DNA from 2 places in the Vibrio pelagius genome. Region 2 is predicted to be linked to the other one. Evidence: predicted binding sites of a transcription regulator. Region 2 holds the regulator's gene; the other holds the start of a gene.

Region 1 (8,348 bases), 1.1 Mb from region 2:
ATGTTCATGTGTACTTTTTCAGTACGATTTGGGTAGCTGATCTTTTGGAATACTTGATGCCCCAAGAAATCGGGTGACCACATCGCTACCGCTAGAATCGCGAACGGTAGAACTACCATGAAGTGTTCAATCGTCGGTAGGCCTAGCATCCAGCCGGTATCTTCTCCCCACCAATACATAGGGTTCATGTTCGGTAGACCTGGCTCGGTTTGGAACGAGAATGGTGCGCCCATAGCAAATGCAATCGTACCGCCCAACAAGCAGCTAAGAGGCACAGCTAACCAACGTTTGCGGAAATGCTCCAATAGCGCGTACAGGATAATGGTACAGAAGATCACGACAAAAGCGATGTGGCTCATATCGATTCCTTCGGCCCAAGCGAACAGCTTCTTCACTTGAGAAACGGTACCCACAAAGCCAAGGTAGAGCAGTAAACCGCCGCACACGCCTTTACTGGTGAGGTTGGCTAACATACTGCCCCCTTTACTGATGGCTAACAGCAAGCCAAATGCGCCAATCAGTAAGCCAAACGCCATAGGGTGTCCACCAGCGGCAACCACGATAGGGATTAATGGGATAAGAGGGCCGTGTGTACCTGCAAGGTTAGCCGTCGGCAATAGAAAACCAGAGAAAAGGATGATGAAAACAGAGGCGATAAGAAGTTCATAACGAACGTTTTCTAAGATGAAGCCTTCGTTTAGCCCAAGAGCCCCAGCAAAGGTGGCTGCAATCGCGCCCACCATCACCACTTTACCAATGGTCGCGGCCATGGCCGGGATAGTGTCTTCTATCTCAAATCGGTAATCTTTAAACGGTAAGTTTGGGCGCCAGCGTTTAGGCGACATGATTTGCAATTCGTGCTCGAGATACTGCTCTCGCGAATCAAATTCCGAACTTGGTTTGTGTTGTTGTTCATAAGAGAGTTCGTCCTCATTGGTTTGAGGCTTCTCTGTTCGTATATTTAGGGACTCTAAAGTACTGCTCATTTTGATTCCTTTCTTTCACACTCTAAGGCGTGTTATTCCAACAAACGTAAGTGACTCACGGCACGAAGATTTAACAGAGTAATTGGCTCTGTTGTTTTGTTACATTGAACTTGCTGACTCTATTTTCTTTATAAGTAGACCTGTTATTTGTCAGTGAAACTGACCTACCTAGATATAAAAACAATACATCAACTTGTAATTAAAGAATTATTAACATTTGATTGTTAGTACCTTATACCAAACCAAAAAAAACAAATAGACTCAGTCAGTTAGACATTAGTAGTAGAGTGTTTATTGTTCTCGGCAAGCACTTTAAGCTGTTTGAACTTGATTTGCCTATGCATTTGGGGGGGCTGGTGGGCGGAATTTTCATCGCATGACACTGCGTGCTGTTAGACGAAGTGGTATGATTTTGACTAATCGCATGAATTAAAGGGTTAGCACGATGGCAAAAACGATCTCATTGGTACTTGGCAGTGGCGGCGCGAGAGGCTTGGTGCATGTTGGTGTTATTCGTTGGCTAATCGAACATGGTTATGAGATAAGATCTATTTCTGGCTGCTCAATTGGTGCGCTTATCGGTGGTGTGTATGCTGCTGGGAAGTTGGATGAATTTGAAGAGTGGATCACCAGTATTGATCAATCGAATATGACTATGCTGTTGGACTTCTCATGGCAATCGAGTGGTATGTTCAAAGGGGATAAGATCATAGATTCACTGCGCCAACTGATCGGTGAGATTTCTATCGAAGAGCTATCTATTCCTTACACTGCCGTTGCTGCAAATGTCGCTTATGAGAAAGAGGTTTGGCTGCAATCTGGTTCTCTGTTTGACGCGATTCGTGCGTCTATTTCTCTGCCACTCTTCTTCACACCTCATGTCATTAATGGTCAAGAGCTTATTGATGGCGGAGTGCTTAACCCTGTTCCGATTGCGCCTACATTTGGTGATCATACAGACGTGACATTGGCGGTGAACTTAGGAGGGGAACCGGAGCCTCTGGAACAAAAAGTCACGCCCGTTTCATTGCCCACCAAAGAGAGTAACTTGCACGACAAGGTTGTTCATTTTATCGATAACTTAGGCACTAATGTGAAAAGTAAAATGAGCTTTAATTTTGCTGCTTACGATATTGCCAACCAAGCGTTTGATGCAATGCAATCGACCATCGCTCGCCAAAAATTGGCCGCTTATCCTGCTGATATTACACTTGAGGTTCCGCGTAATGCCTGTGGCACGTTGCAGTTTGAACGGTCAAAAGAGATGATAGATAGAGGCTACCATTTAGCACAGGCAAAATTGGGTAATCGACTTTAAAATACAGAGAAAAAGAGAGTGTCTATTGAAACTGGGCTCGCGCCACTGTTCTTAGAGTTTGAGCCACTGTCCTTTGGTCTGGCGTTGTCTACTGAGTAGCAGACAACGCCAAAGTTAAGATGAACGCTTTAGCTTAATTGGCGGCTTCTATGGTGCCTTTGAAAGTACTGGCTAGAAAATCGTTGATCTCTTGCGAGTGATAAATTGAGATGATCTTTTTATACGTCTCATTATTTTTATCTTCTTCTCGCGTTGCCACCACCATCACGGCTAGAGGTGCGTCTTTGTTCTCTAAGTAAATCCCTTGTTTCTTAGGGTCGAGTCCAGCAGACATAACGTAGTTCATAGTGATTGCTGCTGCATCTACATCATCAAGCGAGCGAGGTAACTGAGCTGCATCCACCTCAACAAATCGAATGTTCTTTGGGTTGCTAACAATATCGCTTAACGATGCTTTGAAACCAACGTTTTCTTTTAATGAAATCAGCCCAGCATCTTCAAGCAGTAATAGCCCGCGCCCACCGTTCGTTGGGTCGTTTGGAATCGCGATTCGCGCGTTGTCTGGGATAGAATCAAGCGAAGTGTACTTGTTAGAGTAGATACCCATTCGCATCAAAATTGAACGTCCGATGGAGACCAGTTTACTATCGTGATTGTTGTTATAGTTGTCGAGAAATGGCTGGTGTTGGTAACTGTTCAGCTGGATACTACCATCCTCTAATGCGGCATTGGGTGTGATGTAGTCTGAGAATTCGACCAGTTCAATGTTGATCCCTTGCTTCGCCGCTTCTTTCGCCACTGCCTGCACCACTTGCGCATGTGGGCCAACTGTCGCCCCAATCTTGATGACAGCCTCGTCTTTGTTTCCACATCCTGTTACGCCGAATATGAATGCTAATGTTAGCAGGGATGCGGTGATTTTTTTGTAGCTGATCATGATAACTCCATTTAATTAACCAAAAGACATTTAGGTGTCTGGACGTCTATATTATCTAATTATGCGATCGGGTCAATATGTTTCTCAGGAATAGGGTTAGATAGGCTTTCGTAGCCAACTTAACAGAAAAATATTATTGTATTTTAATAATCCTAATGAACTGTTGAAGCTATTGTGACTTGCCCAATCACAACACGCTTTTAACCTTGAACAGTTTTCAATCGTTAAGTGATAGGTTTTCCGACTTAAAAGCTAGAGAACGTAAACATCACATATTTCACATTAAGTTAGAGGTATACGCGCCATTTCAAATATTGGGCAATACTCTATTCACAATTCTAATGTGATTTATCTCACTGCCTGAACGTTTTATCTCTTTTTAAGTAATACAATAGTGCTAGATCACAGTAAGTGAGTGATTGTGTGAATACAATTCAAACTATAGGAGTTCACAACGATGTGACTCTTTCTGATTGAAGCTTTTTATCAGAGAGTGTCGATTAATAGGGTAGTTAAAAACATGAAAAACATATTCAAAACTTGTTTCTTGGCAGCTGCGGTATCTTTAGCGTTTGGCGCAAATGCTTCAGATAAGGCTGCTCCAGCAGACTACGAACAATTTCAAGATGTATTAAAAGTGTCTAAGCTTCAGGCGTCTGATCCCGAAGGAAAATCGGGAAATAAGTCGGAGTATGCTTTAAACGGAGAGTTCGATGGTTTGGTGCTTGATAGCTTTTACGTAGACAAAGCATCGGAAGCGCTTGTGTTTAAAATGCCTGGTTACAAAAATCGTAGTGAAGTACGCATCTACAAAAACTTTAATGTCGGTGAGGCCGATAAATACTATCATTTGGGCGCAGAAATTAAGCCAATCAACCCACGCGCGTCAGTAGCTAACACGGACAAAGCGAAGAATGATGCGATCACATACCTTCAAGTACATAATGCGGGTAGTGTCTCTGCTGATTTCCCTGACGGTGTGTCTGGAGAAGGTTATATTCCACACCCACTAGTGCGCGTAGTTTATGAAGCTGAACGTAGTGGCAAGAACGATTGGTACTGGGCTGTAATTAAGAACAATGCTGTGAACTGTGGTTCGAAGAGTGGCAATAAGGGCACAGAAGAGTGTAAAAATGCGTATTTTAAGCTACCAATTGCACCAATCGCCAAAGAAGGTACAGACAAGTTTGATATCTATGTTGGTGGTAACAAGTTGATCATTAATCATAACGATAAAACGGCCATCAACCACGACATCACATATTGGAATGAGAAGAAAAGCTATTTCAAAGCCGGTGTTTATAACCAGTTTAAGAACGGAGAAAGTGAAGCTCATTTTTACAAGCTAACGTATTCGGTAGAAAGCGAGCCGGTAATTCGTTAATCATTTGTGATTTAATGAATCAATACAAGACCTCGCAGATGTGAGGTCTTGTTGCTTTGAAGCCGGGTGAATTAGCTCGCGGTTAACTGAACAGAAACAAGCTAATTCATAACCAAATTAAGAGAGTTTATTGCTGAAAAACTCGAGTGTCCGAGCCCATGCTAACTCTGCTTCTTCTTTCGCGTATCGACCTGTTGAATCGTTGTGAAAACCGTGGTTCACACCTTCATAGATGTAAGCGGTGTATTCTGCCCCAATCTTTTTCAGTTCAGCTTCATAGTCTGGCCATGTCGCATTAACTCGTTTATCGATTCCGGCAAACTGTATGAGTAGTGGCCCTTTAACGTTTTTTCTTAAGTCTGGGGCTGCAGGAGTACCATAAAATGGAACACCAGCATTGAGTTGATCTGGTATGACGGCTGCCAACATATTCACGATGTAACCACCAAAGCAGAAGCCGACAGCACCAAGCTTTCCGTTACTTTTTTCATGAGACTTTAAAAAGTTCGCTGCTGCAATAAAATCCTCTTCAATTTTGTCTCTCGACAGGGATTTCTGCATCGCTCGACCTTCATCGTCATTACCTGGATACCCGCCAAGTGAATGGAGCGCATCAGGAGCAAAGGCAATGAATCCTGCCGTTGCAAGACGTCTTGCTACATCCTTTATATATGGATTTAAGCCTCTATTTTCATGGACAACTAATACCACAGGTGCGTTATCTTTTAACTCTGTAGGTACGACCAAGTAACCACGGCCTTCTCCATGTCCTTTTGGGGAAGGGAAGGTTTCATAGGTGGCTTTGATGGATGGATCATTGAACGAGACTTGCTCTGCCTTAGCGTAATTGGGAATCAGTGCAGAAGTTAATGTTGTCATGGTTAAACCAACAACAGCTAACCCTGATAGACGAGCCATAAACTCTCGACGATCAATCAGCCCGTGCGCGTATTCGTCATACCAGTCAAAGGCTTCTTGTGGGATAGATCGAGTTTGTACTGATTGCGATTCGGCATTTTGATTCATAACTTTTCCTTGTTGTGAGTTCTTTTACCTGTCAACTATAGTAGAAATTCAGATAGTACCTGAACGTTCGCTCAAATATTTTGTGTTATTTGTTATACCAAAGTACATAAAGTTGATGACAGTCAGATAAAACGGCGGGTCGATCTGCACTTGTGCCTCACCAACACTTAGCATGGTCAAAACGGTGATACGGAAGACTTTCCTTCACTGAAGGCGTGATTGTGACACAAAAAAGAACTTCAAGAGTGTACTGGGTCTGCTGAGAGCGCCCCAGTATCACAAGTATTGAGCTGCCATAAGTGTTTTTGAAAGCGGTACTTTTTCCGAATAAGGATTGGGTCCACTGTTTAGAATACCTATCTTCGAACTTGTGTATTGGTCATCATCGCTATGAGTTTGGCTACGCGTTCTCGCATGTCATGTCTTTCGACAATCATGTCGAGTGCGCCGTGATCTAATAAGAATTCGCTCTGTTGAAAGCCTTCGGGTAATTTTTCACGCACTGTTTGTTCAATCACTCTGCGGCCAGCAAACCCAATTCGAGCTTTGGGCTCTCCGATGTTAATGTCACCAAGCATTGCCAAGCTTGCCGAAACACCACCGAAGGTTTGGTCGGTGAGTACTGAAATGTAGGGAAGTCTTGCTGTAGATAGTCGTTTTAGCGCAGCGCTGGTTTTTGCCATCTGCATTAACGCGATCAATGACTCTTGCATCCGCGCGCCACCACAAGCGGAAAAACAAACTAAACCGCAATTGGCTTTAATTGCCGTGTCAACTGCTTCAACAAAACGCGCACCAACTACTGAACCCATTGAACCTGCCATAAACGAAAACTCGAAAGCGCATGCGACAATAGGAACTCCTAACAGCTCGCCTTGCATTGCAACCAATGCGTCATTCTCACCGGTGATCTTTTGGGCTAGAGCTATACGCTCTGAATAGCGCTTTTTATCTTTGAATTTGAGTAGATCTTGTGGCTGCATTTGTTTTCCGAGCTCCGTTCGCACTCCCTGATCTAAAAAGCTGTCTAATCTGCTGCGTGCTGACATTCGCATGTGATGGTTACATTTGGGGCACACCTCTAAATTCTCTGTCAGCGCGATGCGATACAAAATTTGGTCGCAGCAAGGGCACTTAGTCCAAACGCCTTCAGGGACTGAGGCCCTGCGGTTACTGATTAAGTTATTCTTATCTAATAGTTTTTCTAACCAACTCACAATAAAATCTCGTTTTTGCTACTTTGAATGCTTGATATTGTATAAGCCAGCTTTTGGTAATAAAGTGTCAATTATTGGTCTAATAATCCAATAATTCGGGATTATATCTATATGTGAGACTACGAGATGCTGGAAAAAATTGATCAACTATGGCTTAAGACATTTCACTGCGTTTATGAGAACAATAGTTTTAAGCGAGCCGCGGAGTTCTTATGTTTACCAACTTCAAATGTGAGCCGTCACATTGCGTTATTGGAGAGTCAGCTGGATACTCGGTTGTTTGAACGAACCACTCGCCGTATTGCCCCAACTGAAGTAGGGGAGCAACTTTATTTACGAACTCAGCCGCTACTGGACAAGCTGAACGACGCACTTGAAGAAGTGACGCAACACTCACGGGAGGTGATCGGCCAGCTCAATGTTCTGATGCCTGATTCACCACAACTCGCCCAAGCAGTCGTATCCTTTTGTACTAAGCATCCTGCGGTTTCGTTGTGTTGTGATACTAGCATCAGCCCTAAAGAGGATTTCTTGGATGGTTTCGATGTGATTTTGAGTTTCCACCGTGGAAAGCTTGAAGACAACAACTGGATTGCGCGCGAGATCAAGCGTTGGCCGAGTATTGTAGTTGCATCTCCGAAGCTCCTACAAAGCTGCGCTAAACCAAATCAGGTGACTGACTTAAAGCATGTACCTTGTATTACCAGCTTTACGGCACTCAACGGGACGCCTTGGGTATTTAAGAGCAACGAAGATGAACTGGTGACACAGCGAGTAAAGTCGGTATTTAAGGTGAATAGTGGACAACTGGCGTTAGCCGGAGCATTAGCAGGTTTGGGCTTTGCGATACTTCCGAGCGAATTATGTCGAGAGCAAATTAGCGCTGGTGAGTTAGAGGTTGTTGAACTTGAATACAAACCTGAAGACTTAGTGCTATATGCTTTCTATTCATCAAGAAAACATATAGCAAAGAAGGTCCCTGCGTTTATCGAGCATCTACAAGGCCAATCAAGCCCAACGGAATAATAGGTAGGGGATAACTGTATTCAGCACAAAGAAAAATGCCCACCCAAAAGGGCGGGCATTGATAGAAATTAGTTTGTTTTAGCTGCTTCGTGCTGTTCAACCATGAACGCTATTGCATCATCATTCAAACATGACTTGCTCACGTATTGGCGCTGTTTACCAATATGGATGATAAGACCCAGTTCAGTCTGCTCAAGCTTGTCGATTTGGCTCCACTTGATAGTGTTCGTCGTTTTATAGTTTTTGTAACTTACTCCATTTAAGTCGCCTTTAAACACTACCTTGCTGCCCGAACCAGAGCTGATTCTTTGACGCCACAACCACCATGTTCTTTTACAGTAAACACTGAACGCTTCAATCACACTCAACACAATAAAGAACCAGCCTACATAACCGCCAGGTAACAGCTCAAATTCGAGTAAAACCCAACCAAAAATAAGGAACAGGAAAGCCT
Region 2 (8,348 bases):
CTTGTGGTGTGATTTGCCACTCGACCAGTGTCGCGAAGTCTGCGGGTTTACCTTTACGCAATGCGCTTGGCAGGGCGTTAGCAAAGGTTTCGCCTAATGGATACTGATAGAACTGGCTGCACCATACTAACAAGGAATAGACCGAGTCAGGCCATACAGGTTGATTGTCGAGTAGAGACTTAATCGACTTAAGTTTGTCAAATTCAAACTCAGACTCATTGACCAGAGCCGTGACAATACCAGTCAGAGTTTGACGACCAAACGGAACCGAGACGCGTCCACCAATAATAGGAAACAAATGACCTGGGATTTTGTAGTCAAACTGTTTATCTAAAGGGACTGGCAGAGCCACTCGGGCAATTGTTGGACGCATAAATTCGCTTGTTAATTCTGGAGAGTGCAGGGCAACCAGTCTAAAGGATAAGGGCACTAAATTCGAGAAGCAGTTTGTTTGCTAAAGTCGGTGATGGCGCTACGCAAAGCATAAAAAGGCAATATAAGAAGAAATCCTGCAATAGTGGCGAAAAAATCATCCAAACTGGTTGATCCTACCTAACAGATTCATTACTATACTGCGCCTTAAAGGTATGGCTTCATCACGTTTTCGTGAGGTGCGGTGTCTTTATTTCTTTTTAAACTACGTGTGGTGTGCGGCTTAGAATCGTATAGCGACACGGCCTACTTGAGGTTATCCCATGAAAGCTGGAATCCACCCAGAATACAAAGCTGTAGCAGCTACTTGCTCTTGCGGCAACACATTTGAATTCAACTCTACTCTAGGTAAAGAGTCTATCCACCTAGACGTATGTGACAAATGTCACCCATTCTACACTGGTAAGCAACGTATCGTTGATACAGGCGGCCGTGTAGATCGCTTCAACAAGCGTTTCGGTGCTCTATCTAGCAAGAAGTAATTCTCGCTTAGTAGACATGAAAAAGGACACTTCGGTGTCCTTTTTTGTTATCTGGCATTTAGTAATTTCAACTGGGCACTGGTCTTATTAGTAGTGAATTCTCGTTTTTTAGTGAGACAGGGGGCTTTACCACCTAGGAACTTTGAAGTACATCCATTAATATAAAACGGATTCCCCCAATAATAATACTCTAGGAAACCTACACCCATGTCTGATGACACTCTCCAACCTCAATCTGAAGAACTATCACCTCAAGAACAATTCCGTCAGCAAGCTCTTGATTATCATGAGTTCCCAATTCCTGGCAAAATTGCCGTTGAACTGACAAAATCTGCAAATTCTGCAGAAGATCTGGCCCTTGCTTACAGCCCAGGTGTGGCTGAGCCAGTTCGTGAAATCGCACAGAACGTGGATAACGTTTACAAGTACACAGGTAAAGGCAACATGGTTGCAGTTATCTCTAACGGTACGGCGATTCTTGGCCTAGGTAACCTAGGTCCTATTGCTTCTAAACCAGTAATGGAAGGTAAAGCGCTACTGTTTAAGCGTTTTGCAGGTTTAGATTCTATCGATATTGAAGTAAAACACCGCACAATCGATGAGTTCGTAGATACAGTAGCGAACATTGCCGATACATTCGGTGGCATCAACCTAGAAGACATCAAAGCACCAGACTGTTTTGAAATTGAACGCCGTCTAATCGAGCGTTGTGATGTTCCTGTATTCCACGATGACCAGCACGGTACTGCGATCGTAACAGCTGCGGGTATGTTGAATGCGATTGAGCTTCAAGGTAAGAAGCTGGAAGAGTGTAAGATTGTTTGTTTGGGTGCAGGTGCAGCGGCAGTTGCATGTATGGAACTGCTGATCAAGTGTGGCGCGCAGCGTGAGAAGATCTACATGCTAGACCGCAAAGGTGTGATTCACACTCGTCGTGACGATCTGAACGAATACAAGCAACTGTTCGCGAACAACACTGACAAGCGTACTCTAGAAGATGTGATTGAAGGTGCAGACCTATTCCTAGGTGTATCAGGTCCTAACCTGCTACCAGCAGAATCATTGAAGCTAATGGCTGACAAGCCGATCGTATTCGCCTGTTCTAACCCAGATCCAGAAATCAAGCCTGAGCTTGCTCACGAAGTTCGTAGCGACCTTATCATGGGTACTGGCCGTAGTGATTACCCGAACCAAGTCAACAACGTTCTGTGTTTCCCATTCATCTTCCGTGGTGCTCTTGATGTTCGTGCAAGCGAAATCAACGATGCAATGAAGCTAGCGGCAGTGGAAGCGATTCGTGAACTTGCAAAAGAAGAAGTACCTGCAGACGTACTAAAAGCAGCAGGTGCTGATGCACTTGAGTTTGGTAAAGGCTACATCATTCCTAAGCCAATGGATCCACGTCTATTGCCTCGCGTGGCAAAAGCTGTGGCTCAGGCGGCGGTTGATTCAGGTGTGGCTCGTATCGAGATGCCAGCAAACTATATGGCATAGAAGCATATGGCATAGAGACTGGATGGCGTAATCGTCATTTAGTAGAGCGAAGAGAATAATAAAAAACCGACTCATCTGGAGTCGGTTTTTTTATGCCTTAAACTCATGCTGGATGATTTCGGCAATCAATATGGCTCAGCTAAAGCGAATCAAATGTTGAAGGTAGTGACTGAGTTATGATTATTCTTCGTCAAACGCTTCGAACTCAATACCCATCTCTGTCATCAGCTTTTTCACTTCGGCTGGGATATCGTCTGGGCGGTCTTTACGTAGGTCTTCATCTGTTGGTAGAGGCTGACCAGTATATGCATGCAGAAAGGCTTCACACAGTAGCTCACTGTTTGTTGCATGGCGCAGGTTGTTAATCTGGCGGCGGGTACGCTCGTCAGTTAGAACTTTCAGTACCTTTAGAGGGATAGAAACTGTAATTTTCTTTACTTGTTCGCTTTTCTTTCCATGCTCAGCATATGGGCTTATGTATTCACCATTCCAGTCGGCCATTGCGTACCTTCATCACTTTAGTTGTTAGATTAATTTAATAGGGGGGATTTTAGCGGGATTTACCGCCATAAGCAAAGACATATAGACGTCTAGAAGTGTTGACGTCTCATTCTTATGAAAGTAAAGTGAATCACATATATCTAACACAGCCGCCAAACCCCGACAAGCTGCTGTGATTCTCAGACGCCAAAACCTGTAAGGAAACACCTATGAGCAGCCGGAAACCAGCAACCATCGCCGTACGTACTGGTATCGAGTCAGACACTCAACATCATGCCGTTGTTCCACCTATTTATCTGTCGACTAACTATGGTTTTCCCGCTTTTGGTGAAGTGCCTAAGTATGATTACACTCGCTCAGGTAACCCAAACCGTGGCTTATTGGAGACTGCTCTGTTTGAATTGGAGTCTGGTATGGGGGCCGTTGTGACCAACTGTGGTACTTCTGCATTGAACCTTTGGGTTTCCGCTTTCCTTGGTAGTGATGATCTGATTGTGGCGCCACACGACTGCTACGGTGGTACTTACCGCCTTTTCAATACTCGTTCACAAAAGGGTGACTTTAAGGTGCTGTTTGTCGATCAATCGGATCAAGCTGCATTCGATGCTGCGATCGCACTCAAGCCTAAATTGATCTTGTTGGAAACGCCATCAAACCCACTGGTGCGTGTCGTCGACATTGCAGAAACCTGCCGTAAGGCAAAAGAGGTAGGTGCGCTGGTGGCGGTGGATAATACCTTCTTGACTCCTGTGTTCCAAAAGCCTCTAGAGCTGGGTGCTGACTTCGTTATCCACTCAACGACTAAATACATCAATGGACACTCAGATGTGATCGGCGGCGTAGTGATTACTAAGACCGAAGAGCACGCTGAAGAGCTGGCTTGGTGGGGGAACTGCATTGGTGCTACGGGGACACCATTTGATAGCTACATGACGCTACGTGGTATTCGCACACTAGGTGCGCGTATGCGTGTGCATGAAGAGAGCTCTCGTGAGATTCTAACGGCGCTACAGAAACAACCTTTGGTTGATACCATTTATCACCCGAGCCTGCCTGAGCATCCAGGTCATGAGATTGCGAAGAAGCAGCAGTCCGGTTTTGGGTCTATGCTGAGCTTTGAATTTGCTGGTTCTTTCGAGGCACTTAAGCTCTTTGTTGGTGAACTAGAGCTGTTTTCATTGGCAGAGTCTTTGGGTGGTGTTGAGAGCTTGATCTGTCACCCCGCTTCAATGACACACCGCGCAATGGGCGAAGAAGCTTTAGCGGAAGCGGGTGTTTCTCATCAGCTTCTGAGACTCTCAGTCGGCCTTGAAGATGCAGAAGACTTGATTGCGGATCTTGAACAAGCCTTTGCTAAAGCGCAGCAGTTCATCGATAACGGGGAGAACAAGTAATGGCTAACTTTCGCCAATTGCATAAATTTGGTGGTAGCAGCTTGGCAAACCCTGAGTGCTATCAGCGTGTAGTCAGTATTCTCAAAGAGTACTCTAGCGAAACAGACTTGGTAGTGGTGTCTGCGGCAGGCAAAACCACGAACCGATTGATCGAATTTTTAGAGGCGCTGGATAAAGATGGACGTTTGGCTCATGAGTGTCTGCAATCTCTGCGTCAGTTCCAACTCGAGTTGGTTTCAGATCTGTTAGAGGGCGAAGTAGCAGAGCAGTTAACCACAACTCTACAAAGAGAGTTTACGGCTTTAGGTGAATTAACCGCGCCATTAAATGAGGCACAAAAAGCGGCTGTGCTAGGTCATGGTGAAGTGTGGTCGTCTCGCTTACTAGCGGCGCTTTTATGTCAGAGTGATCTCCAAGCTGTAGCGCAAGATGCACGAGATTTTCTGCGTGCCGAAGCGGGTGCTCAGCCAGAGGTGGATCGCGCTCGTTCATACGCATTGATTAAAGAGTCTCTTGCGCAACACGCTCATTGCCGTGTCGTGATTACCGGCTTTATGGCGCAAAACAGCGCGGGTGAAACGGTGCTTTTAGGTCGTAATGGTTCGGATTACTCAGCGACGGTGATTGGCGCACTAGCGGAAGTCGATCGCGTGACGATTTGGAGTGATGTGGCCGGTGTGTATAGTGCTGACCCGAGATTGGTCTCTGATGCTTGTTTGCTGCCTTTGCTGCGTCTTGATGAAGCAAGCGAGCTAGCACGTTTGGCAGCGCCAGTGCTACACAGCCGAACCCTGCAGCCTGTTGCTCAGAGCGCAATGGATCTTAGCCTACGTTGCAGCTATCAACCGGAATCGGGTTCAACTCAGATTGAGCGCGTCTTAGCATCGGGTCGCGGCGCTAAGATCATCACCTCTCTGGACGATGTACTACTGATTCAGCTTACCTTTGGTCACGGCCATGACTTTGAGCGCCTTGAGAGTGAGGTGCTTGAGGGACTTAAGCGTGCTCAGCTTGAGCCACTAGCTTACGAGCTGCAAGCGGATAAACATTGTCTGCGTCTTGCTTATACTGAAGAGATCGCGGGTGGAGCGCTTGAATATCTTCAAGACCACGCGATTGAAGCGGAAATCAAACTCAGAGAGGGTTACTCACTGGTTGCTGCGGTAGGTGCTGGTGTCACTAAGAATCCGAACCACTGCTACGGTTTCTACCAACAACTTAAGAGTGTACCGGTTGAGTTTATCTCAGAATCTCAATCTCGCTTGAGCTTGGTGGCTGTCATTCGTAAGTCGGAAACGGAAACCTTAGTAAAAGGCATTCACTCTCAGCTGTTCCAAGCTCAGAAGCGTGTTGCGATTGCTTTGTGTGGCAAAGGAAACATCGGCTCAAGCTGGCTATCACTGTTTGCTGAGCAAAAGAGTGAGCTAGAAAAGCGCCGTGGCATGAACTTTGAGTTGGTTGCGGTGGTAGGCAGTCAAACTTATTGGTATGACGAACAAGGTATCGATGCTCGCACAGTTGTGGATCGCTTTAATGACGAGGCGGTAGAGTATAAGGATGGTGAGTGGTTAACCAAGTTAGGTTCAATCCAAGGTTACGATGAAGTTGTGGTACTGGATGTGACGGCGAGCAAAGTGTTAGCTGACAAGTATTTGGATATCGCTCAACAAGGCATTCACCTAATCTCGGCTAACAAAGTCGCAGGTTCTGCATCGAGTGAGTATTACCATAAGGTACAAGATGCGTTCGCTAAGATCAGTCGCCATTGGTTGTACAACGCGACCGTGGGAGCTGGCTTACCAATTAACCATACAGTGCGTGACTTGCGTGAGAGTGGTGATGACATCATTGCCCTGTCAGGCATCTTCTCAGGCACTCTATCTTGGCTGTTCCAACAATTTGATGGCTCAGTACCATTCAGTGAGTTGGTGGACTTAGCGTGGCAACAAGGTTTAACAGAACCCGATCCTCGCTCAGATCTTGATGGTTCAGATGTGATGCGTAAGTTGGTTATTCTGGCGCGTGAATCAGGTTTGGATATTGAACCTGAGAACGTCAAAGTGGAATCTCTCGTCCCTCAAGAGCTACAGGACCTCTCTCTCGATGACTTCTTTGATAAAGCATCGATATTAAGTGAAGAGTTGGCTGAGCGTTTAGAGAAGGCTCAGTCTCAGCACAAAGTACTGCGTTATGTTGCACGCCTTGAGAAGAACGGCAAGGCAACGGTGGGGGTTGAAGCGCTATCGAAAGAGCACGCCCTTGCTAACTTGCTACCATGTGACAACATCTTTGCGATTGAGAGTAAATGGTACAAAGATAATCCATTGGTGATTCGTGGTCCTGGCGCTGGACGTGAGGTAACGGCCGGTGCGATTCAGTCCGATTTGAACAGAATGTCGAGCTTGTTCTAAAACTCAGATCGATGGTTTGAAAGCGTAAATAGCATACTATTCACTAAGATAAATAAGGCTGAAAGCACAATGTGTTTTTCAGCCTTTTTTGTACGTTATTATTGGTTTGCGACCCACTTATCGACTTGAAGATTACTCACGATCAACTTGAGAATAATTCATAATGGATCTGTTGACATTAAATCGTATTCAATACATCCTGTGGACATATAGACGTCTAAACGTCGGTTTGAAGGTTTGAGATTTTGGTGGCTGAGTTGGCCACAGGGAGAGTAAGATGGGATACACGCACGCAAGTCACATAGACGCTTTGAATCAGAACATTGCTGAGCTTTCTGACAACATTAATGTGTCATTTGAGTTTTTTCCGCCAAGTAATGAGAAGATGGAAGAGACACTGTGGAACTCTGTACACCGTCTGAAAACACTACAGCCTAAGTTTGTATCGGTAACTTATGGTGCGAACTCTGGTGAACGTGATCGTACTCACTCAATCATCAAAGAGATCAAAGATCAGACTGGCCTTGTTGCAGCACCACACCTAACGTGTATTGATGCAAGCCGTGAAGAGTTGATTCAGATCGCTGACGATTACTGGGCGAATGGAATTCAAAGTATCGTTGCACTGCGTGGCGATATTCCTCCAGGTGGCGGTGCGCCAGAGATGTATGCATCAGATCTTGTTAAACTGCTTAAAGCTCGCCATGACTTCGATATCTCAGTGGCCGCTTTCCCTGAAGTACACCCAGAAGCGAAGAGCGCACAAGCTGATCTACTCAACCTAAAACGCAAAGTAGACGCTGGCGCCAACCGTGCCATTACTCAGTTCTTTTTTGATGTAGAGAGCTACCTACGTTTTCGTGATCGTTGTGTTGCTGCTGGTATTGAGGCTGAAATTGTGCCGGGTATTCTACCGGTATCTAATTTTAAACAAGCGTCTCGCTTTGCGGCGATGAATAATGTCAAAGTACCGGGTTGGATGGCAAAACAGTTTGAAGGCTTAGACGATGACCCAACAACGCGCCAACTGGTAGGTGCGAGTCAAGCGATTGATATGGTGAGAACGCTAAGCCGTGAAGGTGTCAAAGATTTCCACTTCTATACACTGAACCGTGCTGAGATGACTTACGCACTTTGCCACACTCTAGGTGTACGCCCTCAAGTTGCTTAAACCCTGCCTAGCAGATACAAAAAGGCTTGAATACTCAGTATTCAAGCCTTTTGCTTATCTAGCCTCTGGTGACATCACCAGGGTCGGACTTATGCTAGTGTTTCAAGCTCTAGTAGAACTTCTTCAGCCCACATGATCCACGCTTCACGGATCAGCAGGTTACGACGCAGTGTGAGTCGCTCTAGACGCGCTTGCTTATCTAGTGTTGATGGCGTTGCGTAGTAAGCCGCTTCGATCTCTTTGTAATGAGAAACCAGCTTGCGTGACTCTTCAACTAATTCAGAAAGTTGTACTTGGTATGCAGCTGAGGGTTGTACAGCACAAGCCATCAGTTTTGCTGAGAACTCATCACGTACAGTTGGGTGTGCTGTTGGTTGTTCGAACCATTCTCCAAGAGCACGACGGCCGGCGTCTGTGATTGAGTAAACTTTACGGTCAGGTTTTCCTTCTTGAGGCTCTAGTA

The links. Region 2 encodes MetJ, which represses methionine synthesis genes. Its sites were predicted from a motif close to TTAGACNTNTANANGTCTAA; they were not measured.
Region 1: a site for MetJ is predicted at 3,272-3,291, ahead of vsple_RS07840 (MetQ/NlpA family ABC transporter substrate-binding protein). Genes of this name have one in related genera too.

The regions. Positions count from the first base shown of each region.
Region 1 covers NZ_AP025503.1:1,820,180-1,828,527, reverse strand. Annotated here, with positions in the region: gene vsple_RS07850 (DUF3360 domain-containing protein) at 1-986, opposite strand, end outside; gene vsple_RS07845 (patatin-like phospholipase family protein) at 1,432-2,304, shown strand; gene vsple_RS07840 (MetQ/NlpA family ABC transporter substrate-binding protein) at 2,438-3,241, opposite strand; gene vsple_RS07835 (polysaccharide lyase family 7 protein) at 3,762-4,625, shown strand; gene vsple_RS07830 (dienelactone hydrolase family protein) at 4,743-5,651, opposite strand; gene accD (acetyl-CoA carboxylase, carboxyltransferase subunit beta) at 6,008-6,868, opposite strand; gene vsple_RS07820 (LysR family transcriptional regulator) at 6,995-7,894, shown strand; gene vsple_RS07815 (YcxB family protein) at 7,963-8,348, opposite strand, start outside.
Region 2 covers NZ_AP025503.1:2,912,511-2,920,858, reverse strand. Annotated here, with positions in the region: gene priA (primosomal protein N') at 1-373, opposite strand, end outside; gene rpmE (50S ribosomal protein L31) at 696-914, shown strand; gene vsple_RS12990 (malic enzyme-like NAD(P)-binding protein) at 1,122-2,408, shown strand; gene metJ (met regulon transcriptional regulator MetJ) at 2,589-2,909, opposite strand; gene vsple_RS12980 (O-succinylhomoserine (thiol)-lyase) at 3,119-4,303, shown strand; gene vsple_RS12975 (bifunctional aspartate kinase/homoserine dehydrogenase II) at 4,303-6,714, shown strand; gene metF (methylenetetrahydrofolate reductase) at 6,992-7,885, shown strand; gene vsple_RS12965 (PadR family transcriptional regulator) at 7,975-8,348, opposite strand, start outside.